2 regions of the Ruminococcoides sp. genome follow, and region 1 is predicted to be linked to the other one. Evidence: a T-box and tRNA genes for the amino acid it is inferred to sense, from the RefSeq annotation. Region 1 holds a T-box; the other holds one or more tRNA genes.
The links. A T-box is a leader RNA that pairs with one kind of tRNA and senses whether it is charged. The one in region 1 lies ahead of pheS (phenylalanine--tRNA ligase subunit alpha), so its partner is inferred to be a tRNA-Phe.

Region 1 (6,948 bases):
TCAGAATCCACATCGTGAGTCTTCACTTTGCTTATATCTCCTCCGCAGGCACTCAAACCGATAACAAGAAATACACACATAACTAAACATAAAATTTTCTTCATCATTACTCCTTTCAAAATCGTCATCATTTTGACAACTTTTTATCGCAAAAAGATTCCCGTTTCTTACTTGTATTTTAAATCAAAAACCGCAACGCTTTTTATTCTTATAAAGGATAATTCAACTTACGATTGATTAACTGTTTTGTATATATTATTTCCTGTTTTTTTCTCAAAATAATTTTTTAATCTTATGTTTGAATTCCATTTTTCTTGTGGGTAATAACCATATCTTTGTTTTACATCTCTCATACGATCTTCAATATTCAACACCCCGTCACTGCCTGCCAATGCATCGCATAACTGAATTAATTTGTCATAATCATCCATATTCACTTTAGCAAGAGCAGTTTCTATCAATTCAAGTTCTTCATCAGAAACATCGAATTTACCAATGTATTCCTTTACGGTTGAATTATTAAACGAATGTGTCAGGCAAATTTTTGCGACCTCATCATATCCCAATGACATCATGTATGTATATCCGTCATAAACATGACCTAAATGCCTAACACCAAACTTTCTGCCAATATCATGGAGTAACCCTAATATGTATGCCTTTTCCGAATCCAAATTTTCACATAATTCCGCAATCTTTTCAGCGCATTTTGCTGTAATGCGACTGTGATTTACCCAAGGACCCGAATTACATTGTTCAGCTTCTTCTAATATTTTTTCAGCTTCCGCTCTTGTTGGCATCATTTTTATTCGCCTCCATAAACAGAGTTATATGCAAAACATTACCTCACACTAGTGCATAAAAGTAATTTTGTGACATTTATATAATCTGACTTAATATAAATTTTGAGTTGTTACTTGCGGGTGGATAATATCCGCCACTACAAAATCGTCATCATTTTGACAACTTTTTTTCGCAAAAAGATTCCTGTTTCTTACTTGTATTTTAAATCAAAAACCGCAACGCTTATATGCAAGTGGGATACAATTTATCAGGTCTGTGGGGAGCATTGAGATTTTGCCGTATTTTTCGGCGGCAATGTCGCCTGCAAGGCCGTGGAGATATACTGCCGCTGCGGCTGATGAAAACGCACTTGCGCCCTGTGCAAGAATTGATGCGGTCATTCCTGCAAGCACATCACCGCTGCCGCCTGTTGCCATTCCCGAATTGCCTGTCGGGTTCACAAGCACCTTGCCGTTTGGAGAGGCAATTACCGTTCCCGCTCCTTTGAGAACGGTTACAACACCGTACTTTTGTGCAAAATCGAGGGCAACTCTCTCCCTTTCCGCATTTACAAGCGGAGTTGCAAGACCTGTAAGTCTTGACATTTCGCCCGGGTGAGGAGTAATTATAATCGGCGCATTTTTCCTTAAAAGAATTTCAGGCTGTTTTGCAACACAATTGAGTGCATCTGCGTCAAGCACAAGCGGTGTTGTGGAATTTTCTATTAAAGAAAATACAATTTTTAATGTATCGTCGCACACACCGAGTCCGCAACCGACAAGAGTTGCAGAGGATTTGCACGATTCGCTGACTAAAAACGGAACATTTACCTTTGAGATTCTGCCGTCTGCATTTTCGCTGAGAGGATAGTAAACGCTCTCAAGAATCGTTTGGGCAACAATCGGGTAAATACTTCTCGGCAAGGCACATTTTGCAAGACCTATGCCCGTTCTTAACGCACCCTTTGCCGACATAACCGCCGCCCCTGCCATTCCGTAGCTTCCGCAAACGCAGAGCAATGAACCCAGAGTTCCCTTGTTTGCATCATCGGGGCGTTCAAAAATTGCACTTTTTACAACATTTACATCTGTTACTGTCATACAATCAACTCATTTTTCTTTTATAGAATAACTGAACCACAATATTCTTGTTGAGGTGCGGTTTCATACCGTTGAGAATATCCTCGTTCGGAGTAAAAACAAGAAGACATCTGCCGTATGCAGGACTGTTGAAAACAGCGAAATAGTTTTCGTCCTTGGAGTCAATATCTCTTGCGGCGATAAAAGTTTTGAGAAACCTCATCTTCTTGATTTCGGTATCGTCTTTTTCAAGTCTTTCAATCTCGTTAATCTGAACCTTGCACATGGTTTTTCTTTTGCGCAATGCAACAACCTTTGCAATTTCAAGCTCATTGCCCGAAACCGAATATTCAAAATCGACTTTCTGAATACTGAACACATACCAAACAGCATAAATTCCGCCTACAAACACGAAAAAAGCCACATAGATAAGATATGCAATTGTTGCAAAAGCAAGTAAAAACAATGTTGTCGGCACTAAAATAAGCAAAAGCACCGAAACAATTTTTATAATCAGATTTTTAGGTTTGTTAACCCGTCTTACAACCTGTTCGTTAAAATTATTCAATGTATTTTCTCCTTTTTGATTGATATTTCATATGATATCACAGGCTGTTGTTTTTTTCAACAAAAGATACAAAAACTCTTGCAAAAAAAATGTTTTGGTGTTATCATAGAAAAAGATAACATGATGACGAAGAAAGTAGCGTTTGCGTTATACCGTCAAAGAGAATGTGTGCCGGGGCTGAAAGCATACAACGGTGTTGCAGGTGTGAAGTTCCCTTCCGAGTGGTGAGGTTGAAATTTTCAGTAGATCTCAACGGCTGACTCCGTTACAGGTTGTGAAAGTGTCTGCTTTCGGGAGTGTTTGCTTTGATGCAAAAATCAGGGTGGTACCACGGATTATTTCGTCCCTGCGTAATTGATTTTACGCAGGGCTTTATTATTTTTACGGAGGTAATTTATGAACGAGAAATTATTAAGTTTAAAAGACGAAATCAAGTCAAGACTCGGCGAAACACAAGATTTGACCGACCTTGATAAAATCAGAGTTGCTTACCTTGGCAAAAAGGGCAGCATCACGGCTCTTTTAAAGGGTATGAAAGACCTTCCCAACGAGGAAAGAAAAACTTTCGGTGCTGAGGTAAACAAGCTCAAGGCACAGGCCGCACAGCTTATTGAAGAAAGACTTGCGGAACTTAAAGAAAAGGAAATTCAGCGTGAAATCGCCTTGATGCCGCAGTTTGACATTACATCGCCTGTTGCGCTTGCAAGGGGTTCTTATCACCCAATCACCCTTGTTCAGAGAGAATGCGAAAAGATTTTCTCATCAATGGGATTTAACATTGAGGACTACTCCGAAATCGTAACCGACTACGAATGCTTTGAGGCTCTTAACATTCCGAAGCACCACCCCGCAAGAGATATGCAGGACACTTACTACCTTGACAACGGTCAGCTTTTAAAGTCACACACATCAGCCGCACAGAACGCAATTCTTAAAAAGTACGGCAAGGGACTTATTGAAAACGGCACCCCTATAAAAGCCATCTTCCCCGGCAGATGCTTCAGAAACGAGGCTACGGACGCTTGTCACGAAAACACATTTTTCCAGATGGAAGGCGTTATGGTTGACAAGGACATTTCAATTTCAAACCTTATCTACTTTATGAAAACAATGCTTTCCGAGGTATTCAAAAAGGATATCAAGGTAAGACTTCGCCCCGGCTTTTTCCCATTCGTTGAACCGGGTTTTGAACTCGACATCAGCTGTCTTATCTGCGGCGGCGAGGGTTGTCCGTCATGTAAGCACAGCGGTTGGCTTGAGCTATGCCCCTGCGGTATGATTCATCCCAATGTTCTGCGTGAGGGCGGAATTGATCCCGAAAAATACACAGGCTTTGCGTTTGGTCTCGGTCTTACAAGACTTGCAATGATGAAGTACGGAATCAAAGATATCCGTGACCTTAACAGCGGCAGTCTTAAAGCACTTTCACAGTTTACTGATGACGAATAAGAGAGGAGATACAAAATGTTTTTATCTATGAACTGGATTCAGGACTTTGTTGATTTGAGCGGTCTTGATAAAATTGAACTTATCCGCAAATTTTCTCTTTCCACAGCCGAGGTTGAAAACGATATTCTCCGCAAGGGCAGTGAAATCAGCGGTATTGTTGTAGGTGAAATTAAGTCGGTTGAAAATCATCCCGATTCAAAGAAACTTCATCTCCTCAAAATTGATGCAGGCGAAGATGAACTTATTGATGTTGTCTGCGGTGCTCCGAATGTAAGAGTCGGTCTTAAAACCGCTTTTGCAAAGATTGGCGCTAAAATCGGCGAAATCACGATTACACCAAGACCTCTTGCCGGCTTTACATCAAACGGTATGTGCTGCAGTGAGGCTGAAATCGGTATCAGTGATGACAACTCCGGCATTATGGAAATTACAGATGATGTTAAGAACGGCACAGACCTTAAGGATATTTACGAAATTGACGATATTGTTTTTGAGGTTGATAACAAGTCGCTTACAAACCGTCCCGACCTTTGGGGACACTACGGAATCGCAAGAGAATTTGCCGCACTTGCAGGCAGAGAGCTTAAACCTTTTGACCTTGACGATTTAAAGGCATATGACGGTCTTAAAAAGATTGATATGAAGATTGAGGACACTCTCTGTCAGAGATACAGCTGCTTACAGATTGAGAACATCAACCGCAATGTAAGCCCCGTAAATATGAGAATCCGTCTTTTCTACTGCGGTATGAGAGCAATAAACTATCTTGCTGACCTTACAAACTACCTTATGCTTGAAATGGGACAGCCGATGCACGCTTTCGATTCAAGAAAGGTTGAAAAAATCAGAATCAAGCGTTTTGACAAGCCTTTCACTTTCAAAACACTTGACGGTGTTGAAAGAAACATTGACGAAAACACACTTATGATTTGCAACGGCAACACTCCTGTAGCAATTGCCGGTATCATGGGCGGTCTTGATTCGGAAATTGTTGACGATACAACTACTCTCACACTTGAATCCGCAACATTCAACGCAGTTTCCGTAAGAAAGTCAACAGTAAGACTTGCTCACAGAACAGACGCATCAATGAGATATGAAAAATGTCTTGATCCTGAAATGACTGTTACTGCAATTGCAAGATTTGTATATCTTCTCAAAAAGTATGACAGCGACATCAAGGTTGTTTCTTCGCTCACAGACGAGTACGCATTCAGGTATGACACAGTTGTTCTTGACTTTGACAAAAACTTTGTTGACCGCTACACAGGCATTGAAATCAGCAACGACAGAATTGTTGCAACACTCGAAAGCCTCGGCTTTAAGGTTGAGCTCAACAACGATAACTTCAGCGTAACGGTTCCAAGCTGGAGAGCAACAAAGGATGTTACAATCAAGGCTGACATCATTGAAGAAATCACCCGTATTTACGGCTATGACAACTTTGAAATTCACACAACACGCTCTCCCCTCTACCCCGTAAGAGCAAGCGTTGTTAAAACTACGGAAAACAAAATCAAGGATATGCTCGTTAAGAGATACAATCTCCACGAGCTTCACTCATATGTATGGGCATACAACGATGAACTCAAGGCAATTGACATTCCTGTTGAGGATAATGTTAAGCTTGCAAACGCAACTAACCCGAATATTGAAACATTAAGAAATTCAATTGTTCCCACACAGCTTTGTCAGATTAAATCAAACCTTTCATTCTCAAACGATTTCGGTATTTTTGAAATCGGCAGAGTTGTAAACGGTCTTGACGAAAACGGTCTTTGCATTGAGAACAAAAAGCTTGCAATCACACTTTACAGCAAGACAAGAAATGTTAAGGACATCTATTTTGAACTCCGTGACATTCTCGCAGTTGTAACAGATGAAATCAAGCACAAGGCTCTCACATTTGAAAAGGCTGAACCGACTCACAGCTACGAACACCCCGTAAACCTCTATTCGGTGTGCCTTGACGGCAGAAATATCGGTACAATCGGCATTGTTCATCCGACAGTAAACAAGAAGATTGACAAAAAAGCCGCAATTGTATTTGCAGAAATTGATGTGAACGCTTATGCAAACACAGAGGCCGCTCCGATTGTTTATGACGAACCGTCAAAGTTCCCGCCGATGGACTACGACATCAGCGTTGAAGTTCCTCAGGGAATGTTCTTCTCACACCTTGCAGAGTGTTGGAAAAACGAAGGCGGAGAGATTCTCAAAAGCACAAAGATTGTTGACACATATGACACAGATACAGTTCACAGCGTAACAATCCGCTTTGAGTTCTCATCAAATGAAAGAACACTTTCATCAGCCGAGGTTCAGAAGATTATGGACAAGATAATCTCAAATCTTTCTGAAAACGGAGTAAAGCTCAGAGGCTAAAAATTATGGGGGCGGTTTTTCCGTCCCCTTTTTGTGACATAATCTGACAAGCATAAGATAAAATTAAAAAATATTACTGCTGTTTTATCACACAAAGCAATGTTTTTGACATTGAAATAACATAAATTAGGCATATTTATTAAAAAGTGCTTGAAATTTACTTTGAAATATGGTATAGTAGCAGAATAGGAGGTGTTTCAGTATGTTGGATAAAACAATGATTTTTTCTCTTGGTGAGGAAAAAGATGACCAGATAAAAGCAGGGCTTACAATCGTTTATGATGCCCTCCGCCAAAAAGGATATAACCCTATTAATCAGATTGTGGGATATATTTTAAGCGAGGATCCGACCTATATTACAACATATAATAACGCTCGCAACATCATCAGCAAGATCGACCGTGACGACCTACTTGAAGCACTGGTAAAATCGTATCTTAATGTTTAAGAAAGGATGATGCCTTGTGGCAGATACCAAAAAGACCGAAAAGAAATTTTCGACTTACAAGGGCAGACCGCTCGTTCGTTGCAATGACGAGATTTACTACGGCAGTATGGAAGAACCGTATGTTATAAGAATGCAAATCAAAAGCAAAAAGGATGTCAACGGAACTGAGATTGCCGATAAGGTAACAGTTCAGCTAATGGCTACAGACCCTTATCTTTCACCGAGAAAACAGCTTG
Region 2 (6,948 bases), on a different contig from region 1:
TTTCTCCACAAATTGATAACATTGATTTCTTCAAAGAACGAATTATCGGGAACTTCCGTGAACGCAACCTGAACCTTGCGGAGTCCAAGCTTGATTTCGTCAATTTCACGCTCAAGAAGCAACTTGCCCTTGTGGATAAGGCAGATTCTGTCGCACAATTCTTCAAGCTCACGCAGATTGTGTGACGCAATGACAACGGTCATATCGTTTGCGGAAACATTGTCAATGAGAATTTTCTTTACAAGACGGCGGACAACCGGATCGAGTCCGTCAAAAATTTCATCAAGCAAAAGATATCTCGGACAGGTTGAAATCGCCAATATCAAAGCCGCCTGTCTTTGCATACCTTTTGACATATCAATTATTTTTGCATCAGGGTCAATAGGAAACACGGAGCAAAATTGTCTGAAAGCGTTCTCGTTCCAATTCGGGTAAAGACTGCGGTAAAGATATGCCGTGTTTTCGAGTGTTGCACTGTTTGAAAAATACGGAAAATCGGGAATAAAAAAACATTCGCCCTTAACAGACGGATTGTTATAAATGTTCTGACCATTAATTTTAACTTCACCGCTGTCAGCATCAAACACACCTGACAAAATTCTCAGAAGTGTTGATTTTCCGCCGCCGTTGCTTCCGACAATGCCGAGTACGGAGCCCCGGTTTATGTCGAGCGTAAAATCATCAACGGCAGTTACCTTACCGAACCTTTTTGTTATGTGATTAACCTCAATCATTCTTACCGCCTCCTTCGTATATGGCGTCAATAATGTCAATAAGCTGTTGGCGGGGAACGCTGTACAGTTCTGCATTTTTGGTGGCTTCTCTGAATGCTTTCAGAGCCATATCTCTGTATGCCGTGTCTTTTGTCAGCTTGTCGGTCATAAATGTTCCTCTGCCGACAGTTGAGTAAATGTAGCCGTCAATTTCAAGCGTGCGGTATGCCTTTGCAACGGTATTCGGGTTTACTCCGATTTCTTTTGCAACCGTTCGTACAGGCGGCAGTCTGTCACCCGATTTGAACACACCCGCCGATGCAAGTCTGATTACATTGTTGCAAATCTGCTCGTAAATCGGCACACGGCTTGTGAAATCAATTGTAAACATAGCCGTCCTCCTTTTAATGATTTATATGCGAATTTGTATAACATGGCTAATTCTACACTTAAATTGTACCATTTGATTGTACCATTGTCAATGTACAATTTTAAAGTTTAGAAAACTTTTTAAAAAAATTACTCAAAGTATAAAAGCAATAAAACCGTCAATAACTATTGTAAAGACAAAACCGATTAAAATTCAGATTCGGGGGTAATTCTTTGCAATACGGAAAAGTTGAAATCTGCGGAGTAAACACATCACAGCTAAAACTGCTTAAAGAAAGCGAAAAACGGGAACTGCTTAATATAATCAAAAACGGTTCTCCTGCCGAAAAGAAAAAGGCAAGAGACAAGATGATTAACGGAAATTTGCGGCTTGTGCTGTCCGTAATTCAAAGATTTACAAACAGGGGCGAAAATCCCGATGATTTGTTTCAGGTGGGTGTAATCGGGCTTATCAAGGCGATTGACAATTTTAATCCGACGCTTGATGTAAGATTCAGCACCTACGGAGTGCCTATGATAATCGGTGAAATCAGACGGTTTCTGCGTGACAACAACTCAGTTAGGGTTTCACGCTCAATGAGGGACACGGCTTACCGTGCAATGCAGATAAAAGAACAGCTCACAAATAAAAACAACCGTGAGCCGACTGTTGAAGAAATTGCCAAAATTATGGAGATGCCAAAGGAACAGGTGGTGCTTGCGCTTGAGGCAATTGTCGAGCCGGTGTCGCTTTATGAACCCGTGTTTTCGGACGGAAACGATACTATATATGTAATGGATCAGATAGGCGATAAGAATGACGATTCAACATGGCTTGAAGAAATTGCCGTAAAAGAGGCAATTACAAATCTTTCGGACAGGGAAAAGCGGATTCTTTCAATGAGGTTTTTCCGTGGCAAAACTCAGATGGAGGTTGCGGCTGAAATAGGAATTTCACAGGCACAGGTCAGCCGTATTGAAAAAGGTGCTCTCGATACTATAAAGAAAAACATTTAACCGTAAGTGCAAAACAGCTGTTCAGTCGGACGGCTGTTTTGTGTTTGCATAAATTTATGTGTAAAAAATCACAGGCAAATTTCGTAAAAAAAGACGAAAAAACAGTTTTTACTTTACTTTCGTACTTTTGTGTGTTAAAATTTTAGTGTATGAAAACATATTGCTTGCAAAATTTACGGAAACAAAATTAAGGAGGAAACGGTTTTGAATTCAAAGCTGAAAAATGATTCTACCGACTATTTATTCAAGGCAATTCTTTCTCTTGAAAACGAGGAAGATTGCTATCGCTTTTTTGAAGATTTATGCACAAGTGCAGAGCTTAAAGCCATGTCACAGCGTCTTGTTGTTGCAAAAATGCTTACCGAAAAAAAAGTATATACCGAAATTGTTAAGGAAACAGGTGCGTCAACCGCAACTATCAGCCGAGTGAAAAGAGCGTTGTTTGACAACGATACATACGGCTACACGCTTGTGCTTGACCGAATTAAAAACGGAGAAAAAGAGTAATGCCGAGCTATTTGTCATTTGCCCGATTTTATGACGGACTTATGCAGGACGCCTGCTATGAAAAACGCTGTGACTATATTTTGAAGCTTGCCGAAAGTTTCGGTCATGATATGGGCATAACGCTTGACCTTGCCTGCGGAACGGGAACTCTTACCCGACTTTTGAAAAAGCGGGGCGTGGATGTTTTCGGAATTGATTACAGTATGGAAATGCTCAGCGAGGCAATGCAAAGTGCCTCCGAAGAAGGGCTTGATATCCTGTTTTTAAGGCAGAAGATGCAGAGTATTGACTTGTATGGTACAATAAATACCTGTGTTTGTACTCTCGACAGCATAAATCATCTTACAAAAATTGAAGATGTTGCAAAGACATTTGACCGTGTGGGACTTTTTATGGACGATGACGGTCTGTTTATTTTTGATGTCAACACGGTGTACAAGCATAAAAATATTCTTGCGGATAATACCTTTGTGTATGAAAACGACAGCGTTTTCTGCGTATGGCAAAACACTCCCGAAGATGATAACAAGGTGAAAATCGACCTTGATTTCTTTGAGGAAGAAAACGGTGTGTATTATCGTTCGTCCGAAAGCTTTTCGGAAAGAGCCTATACAGATGCTGAAATCAAAAAAATGCTAACGGATGCAGGTTTTGAAGTAGAGGCTGTTTACGGCGACCTTACCTTTGAAAGCCCGAAAGCGGATGAACAGAGGGCAATTTATGTTGCAAGGATGAAAAAATCACGCAACAAAGAGTTTAATGAATCGAAAGGATAACCGATATGGATAAAATAATTCGTTGTATTACATCTGACGGTGCGATTATGGCGGCTTGCGTTGATGCCTCTGACATAGTTTTTACTGCAAAGAAGATTCACCATCTTTCACGCAGTGCCACAGCCGCACTCGGCAGACTTTTGTGTGCAACCTCAATTATGGGCGATATGCTCAAACAGAAAGATGCGTCAGTCAACCTCCGTGTAATGGGTGATGGTGAACTCGGTCCCGTTATCGCAGTCGGCGACAGCAGCGGCAATGTAAAGGGTTATGTCGGCAATGCAGACTGCCCGACGGAATATTATGAAAACGGCAAAATCAATGTTGCAAAAGCAGTCGGCAGAACAGGTATGCTAAATGTTATGCGTGACTACGGTTCAGGCGATCCGTACATAGGTCAGGTTGAGCTTGTCAGCGGTGAAATTGCCGAGGATATTGCAAACTACTACGCAACAAGCGAACAGATTCCCACAGTTTGTGCCTTGGGTGTGCTGATTGACAAAGAGGACGGCGAGGTTTTGCTTGCAGGCGGATTGCTTATTCAGCTTCTTCCGGGTGCAGACGATACTGTTATTGACAAGCTGGAAAAGAATATTGCAGAGCTTGAACCCGTTACAACTATGCTTGCAAAGGGTATGAGTATTCTTGATATCTGCAAAACAGCCCTCAAAGGCTTTGAGGTTGAAGTGCTTGACGAAAACCCTGTTAAGTATGTTTGCGGTTGTTCAAAAGAAAAGCTTGAAAATTATTTTTGTACCCTCAGCGATGACGATATCCGTTCTATGGTCAATGAACAGGGTGTTGCCGTTGCAACCTGTCACTTCTGCAATAAGAAATATGTCTTTACAAAGGATGACCTTGAAAAGCTGATTGCAGAGAAAAACAGCAAAGAATAAAGATTTTTAAAGGCCTTGTCGCAAATGTTCGTGATGTCACTCATAAAAATGAAAAAAATTTCAAAAAAGTGTTGACATTTGGAACAAGTTGTAGTATGATAATATCTGTCGCTGAGAGATATTCGAAATTCAACAGAACTTCGATAGAGCGACAAAGGCATGTGGGAGCATAGCTCAGCTGGGAGAGCATCTGCCTTACAAGCAGAGGGTCACAGGTTCGAGCCCTGTTGTTCCCACCACATTTGGCCCGGTAGTTCAGTTGGTTAGAACGCTAGCCTGTCACGCTAGAGGTCGACGGTTCGAACCCGTTCCGGGTCGCCAATTTTTGCCTCTGTAGCTCAGTCGGTAGAGCAGGGGACTGAAAATCCCCGTGTCGGTGGTTCGATTCCGCCCGGAGGCACCAATAAAATGCGGATGTAGCTCATCTGGTAGAGCGCCACCTTGCCAAGGTGGAGGTAGCGGGTTCGAGCCCCGTCATCCGCTCCATTAAATCAGTACAGTTGATGTACTGGTTTTTTTATTTTACAGATTTTTTTTCCAAACAAGGGGCTCGAAGGTGTAGCCTTGCGACCGCCGCCAGTGGCGGAAAGAGGGAGCAAAGCACTGTCTGAAATAAGGAGCAAAAGGAAATACATTTATGTGCAACGCATTGCGACTGTATTTCAGACGGTAAACCTTAAAATTAAGAGCGTTGATGAGAGTTAGGGTTACGCACCGCAAGCAGTTGGCGAGGTAGAACTTTTTGCATTAAACAATCCCCGTCATCCGCTCCAACTAAGACAGTACAGAAATTGTGCTGTCTTTTCTTTTTTGTACAATCTCGTAGGGGCGGATATCATCCGCCCGCAAGTAACTACTGAATTCTTTTGACAGACCCGATTTTATAAATGTCGCAAAACAATTGTTATACTGTAACAGCGAACTGCGCTTTCAAATAATACCGTGTGAAAACACGGGGCGAAACTCTTGTTTACTGTTTGAAATAAGGAGTTTACCATACTTGTATTAATAACTTCAGCGACTATGTTCTGATTGCCGATAATCACGAAATTGTAATTAGCAAATAAATTTTAAAAAACTGCAAAAACGGTATTGACAATCGACTGATTTTATAGTATTATATTACCTGTCGCTGAGATGTAATCGAAATTCGACAGAACTTCGATGAGCGATATAGGCATGTGGGAGCATAGCTCAGCTGGGAGAGCATCTGCCTTACAAGCAGAGGGTCACAGGTTCGAGCCCTGTTGTTCCCACCACATTTGGCCCGGTAGTTCAGTTGGTTAGAACGCTAGCCTGTCACGCTAGAGGTCGACGGTTCGAACCCGTTCCGGGTCGCCAATTTTTGCCTCTGTAGCTCAGTCGGTAGAGCAGGGGACTGAAAATCCCCGTGTCGGTGGTTCGATTCCGCCCGGAGGCACCAATAAAATGCGGATGTAGCTCATCTGGTAGAGCGCCACCTTGCCAAGGTGGAGGTAGCGGGTTCGAGCCCCGTCATCCGCTCCAACTAAGACAGTACAGAATCGTGCTGTCTTTTCTTTTTGTACAAATCTGTAGGTGCGAATATTATCCGCCCGCAAGTAAGCACACAAATTTTGTGATAAAATAAATAGAATTATCTAAAAACACAAAATGATTGTCATACAGTATCGTTCATCGGACAACGACGGAATCCCTTTGGCAGAGCCTGTATATTCCACACAACAAAAGGTCACGATTTTGAACCGTGACCTTGTTTTTTAAGACTATATCAGTTATTGATTCTTGTCAGCTTTGTGCCGGCTATGTAGAGAGTATCGCCGTCGATTCCCCATGTATCCGAACCGCCGTTTGCGGGATCGTCAGACCATTTGAGTGACTGCGACTGACTTTGATTTACAAAAGAAACCTCAAGGCTGATTGAAAGAGTTTTTTCATCATCAATGCTGTACTTCATATCAATCAAATTAAAAATCTCATCATAGTTAATAATGTCGCTGTATTCCGAGCTGCCAACATAATTTGAAATAAGTTCGCCGAGTTCTTTTGCATTCGGAATACCGATTGTTCCGTCAGGCTTGAACTCAAGTTGTAGGCTTACTCCGTTCTCCTCGGCAATCCATGTACCCTGAATCTGTCCCTGAGGAGTGGCTTTGTTAAGTCCGTTAAATATAAAGAATGCCGCAATTGCAACAACGAGTGCAACCGCAATGCCGCACGCTGTAATTATAAACGGTGTCTTTGACTTTTTCTTTGGAATCGGCTGTGCATACTGTGGCTGAACGCCCTGATTGTTATAATCATAAGAATATCCGCCCTGCTGACCGTTCTGATACTGATTATATCCGCCCTGTGCATTAACTGTCTGATACTGCGGTGCGGAATAATCATTTGCAGGCATCTGATTATATGCGTCAGTCTGATGATTTTCAACAGGCTGTGTCTGCTCATTCCGAACATTCATATCGGCAGTCTGTTCAACCGACTGATTTTCTGCAATCGGCTGTTCGTTCTGTACAGCTGATTCCTGTACGGGTACAGGCGCTCCGCAATCGGCACAAAACTTTTCATTAGGCAATAACTGTCTTCCGCAATTTTTACAAAACATACTTCTTCTCCTGTTCAACAAAAAATAATTTCGAGGAAAACCCCTTTACAACAGCAAATTCAACCATATTATCTGTTTATTTT

Region 2: it encodes a tRNA-Phe, which carries the amino acid that the T-box ahead of pheS (phenylalanine--tRNA ligase subunit alpha) is inferred to sense. The anticodon was not compared.

Annotation. Positions count from the first base shown of each region.
Region 1 is NZ_DBLZMS010000008.1:110,035-116,982, forward strand. It holds gene AC2HW8_RS08375 (hypothetical protein) at 1-107, opposite strand, end outside; gene AC2HW8_RS08380 (HD domain-containing protein) at 228-803, opposite strand; gene AC2HW8_RS08385 (NAD(P)H-hydrate dehydratase) at 1,011-1,883, opposite strand; gene AC2HW8_RS08390 (hypothetical protein) at 1,888-2,430, opposite strand; T-box leader at 2,545-2,781, shown strand; gene pheS (phenylalanine--tRNA ligase subunit alpha) at 2,827-3,879, shown strand; gene pheT (phenylalanine--tRNA ligase subunit beta) at 3,895-6,264, shown strand; gene AC2HW8_RS08405 (IreB family regulatory phosphoprotein) at 6,467-6,712, shown strand; gene AC2HW8_RS08410 (hypothetical protein) at 6,729-6,948, shown strand, end outside.
Region 2 is NZ_DBLZMS010000006.1:43,499-50,446, reverse strand. It holds gene AC2HW8_RS06590 (ABC transporter ATP-binding protein) at 1-734, opposite strand, end outside; gene AC2HW8_RS06585 (GntR family transcriptional regulator) at 727-1,104, opposite strand; gene sigG (RNA polymerase sporulation sigma factor SigG) at 1,317-2,099, shown strand; gene AC2HW8_RS06575 (YerC/YecD family TrpR-related protein) at 2,304-2,606, shown strand; gene AC2HW8_RS06570 (class I SAM-dependent DNA methyltransferase) at 2,606-3,382, shown strand; gene hslO (Hsp33 family molecular chaperone HslO) at 3,388-4,278, shown strand; tRNA gene AC2HW8_RS06560 (tRNA-Val) at 4,442-4,517, shown strand; tRNA gene AC2HW8_RS06555 (tRNA-Asp) at 4,523-4,599, shown strand; tRNA gene AC2HW8_RS06550 (tRNA-Phe) at 4,606-4,681, shown strand; tRNA gene AC2HW8_RS06545 (tRNA-Gly) at 4,689-4,764, shown strand; tRNA gene AC2HW8_RS06540 (tRNA-Val) at 5,462-5,537, shown strand; tRNA gene AC2HW8_RS06535 (tRNA-Asp) at 5,543-5,619, shown strand; tRNA gene AC2HW8_RS06530 (tRNA-Phe) at 5,626-5,701, shown strand; tRNA gene AC2HW8_RS06525 (tRNA-Gly) at 5,709-5,784, shown strand; gene AC2HW8_RS06520 (zinc ribbon domain-containing protein) at 6,029-6,865, opposite strand.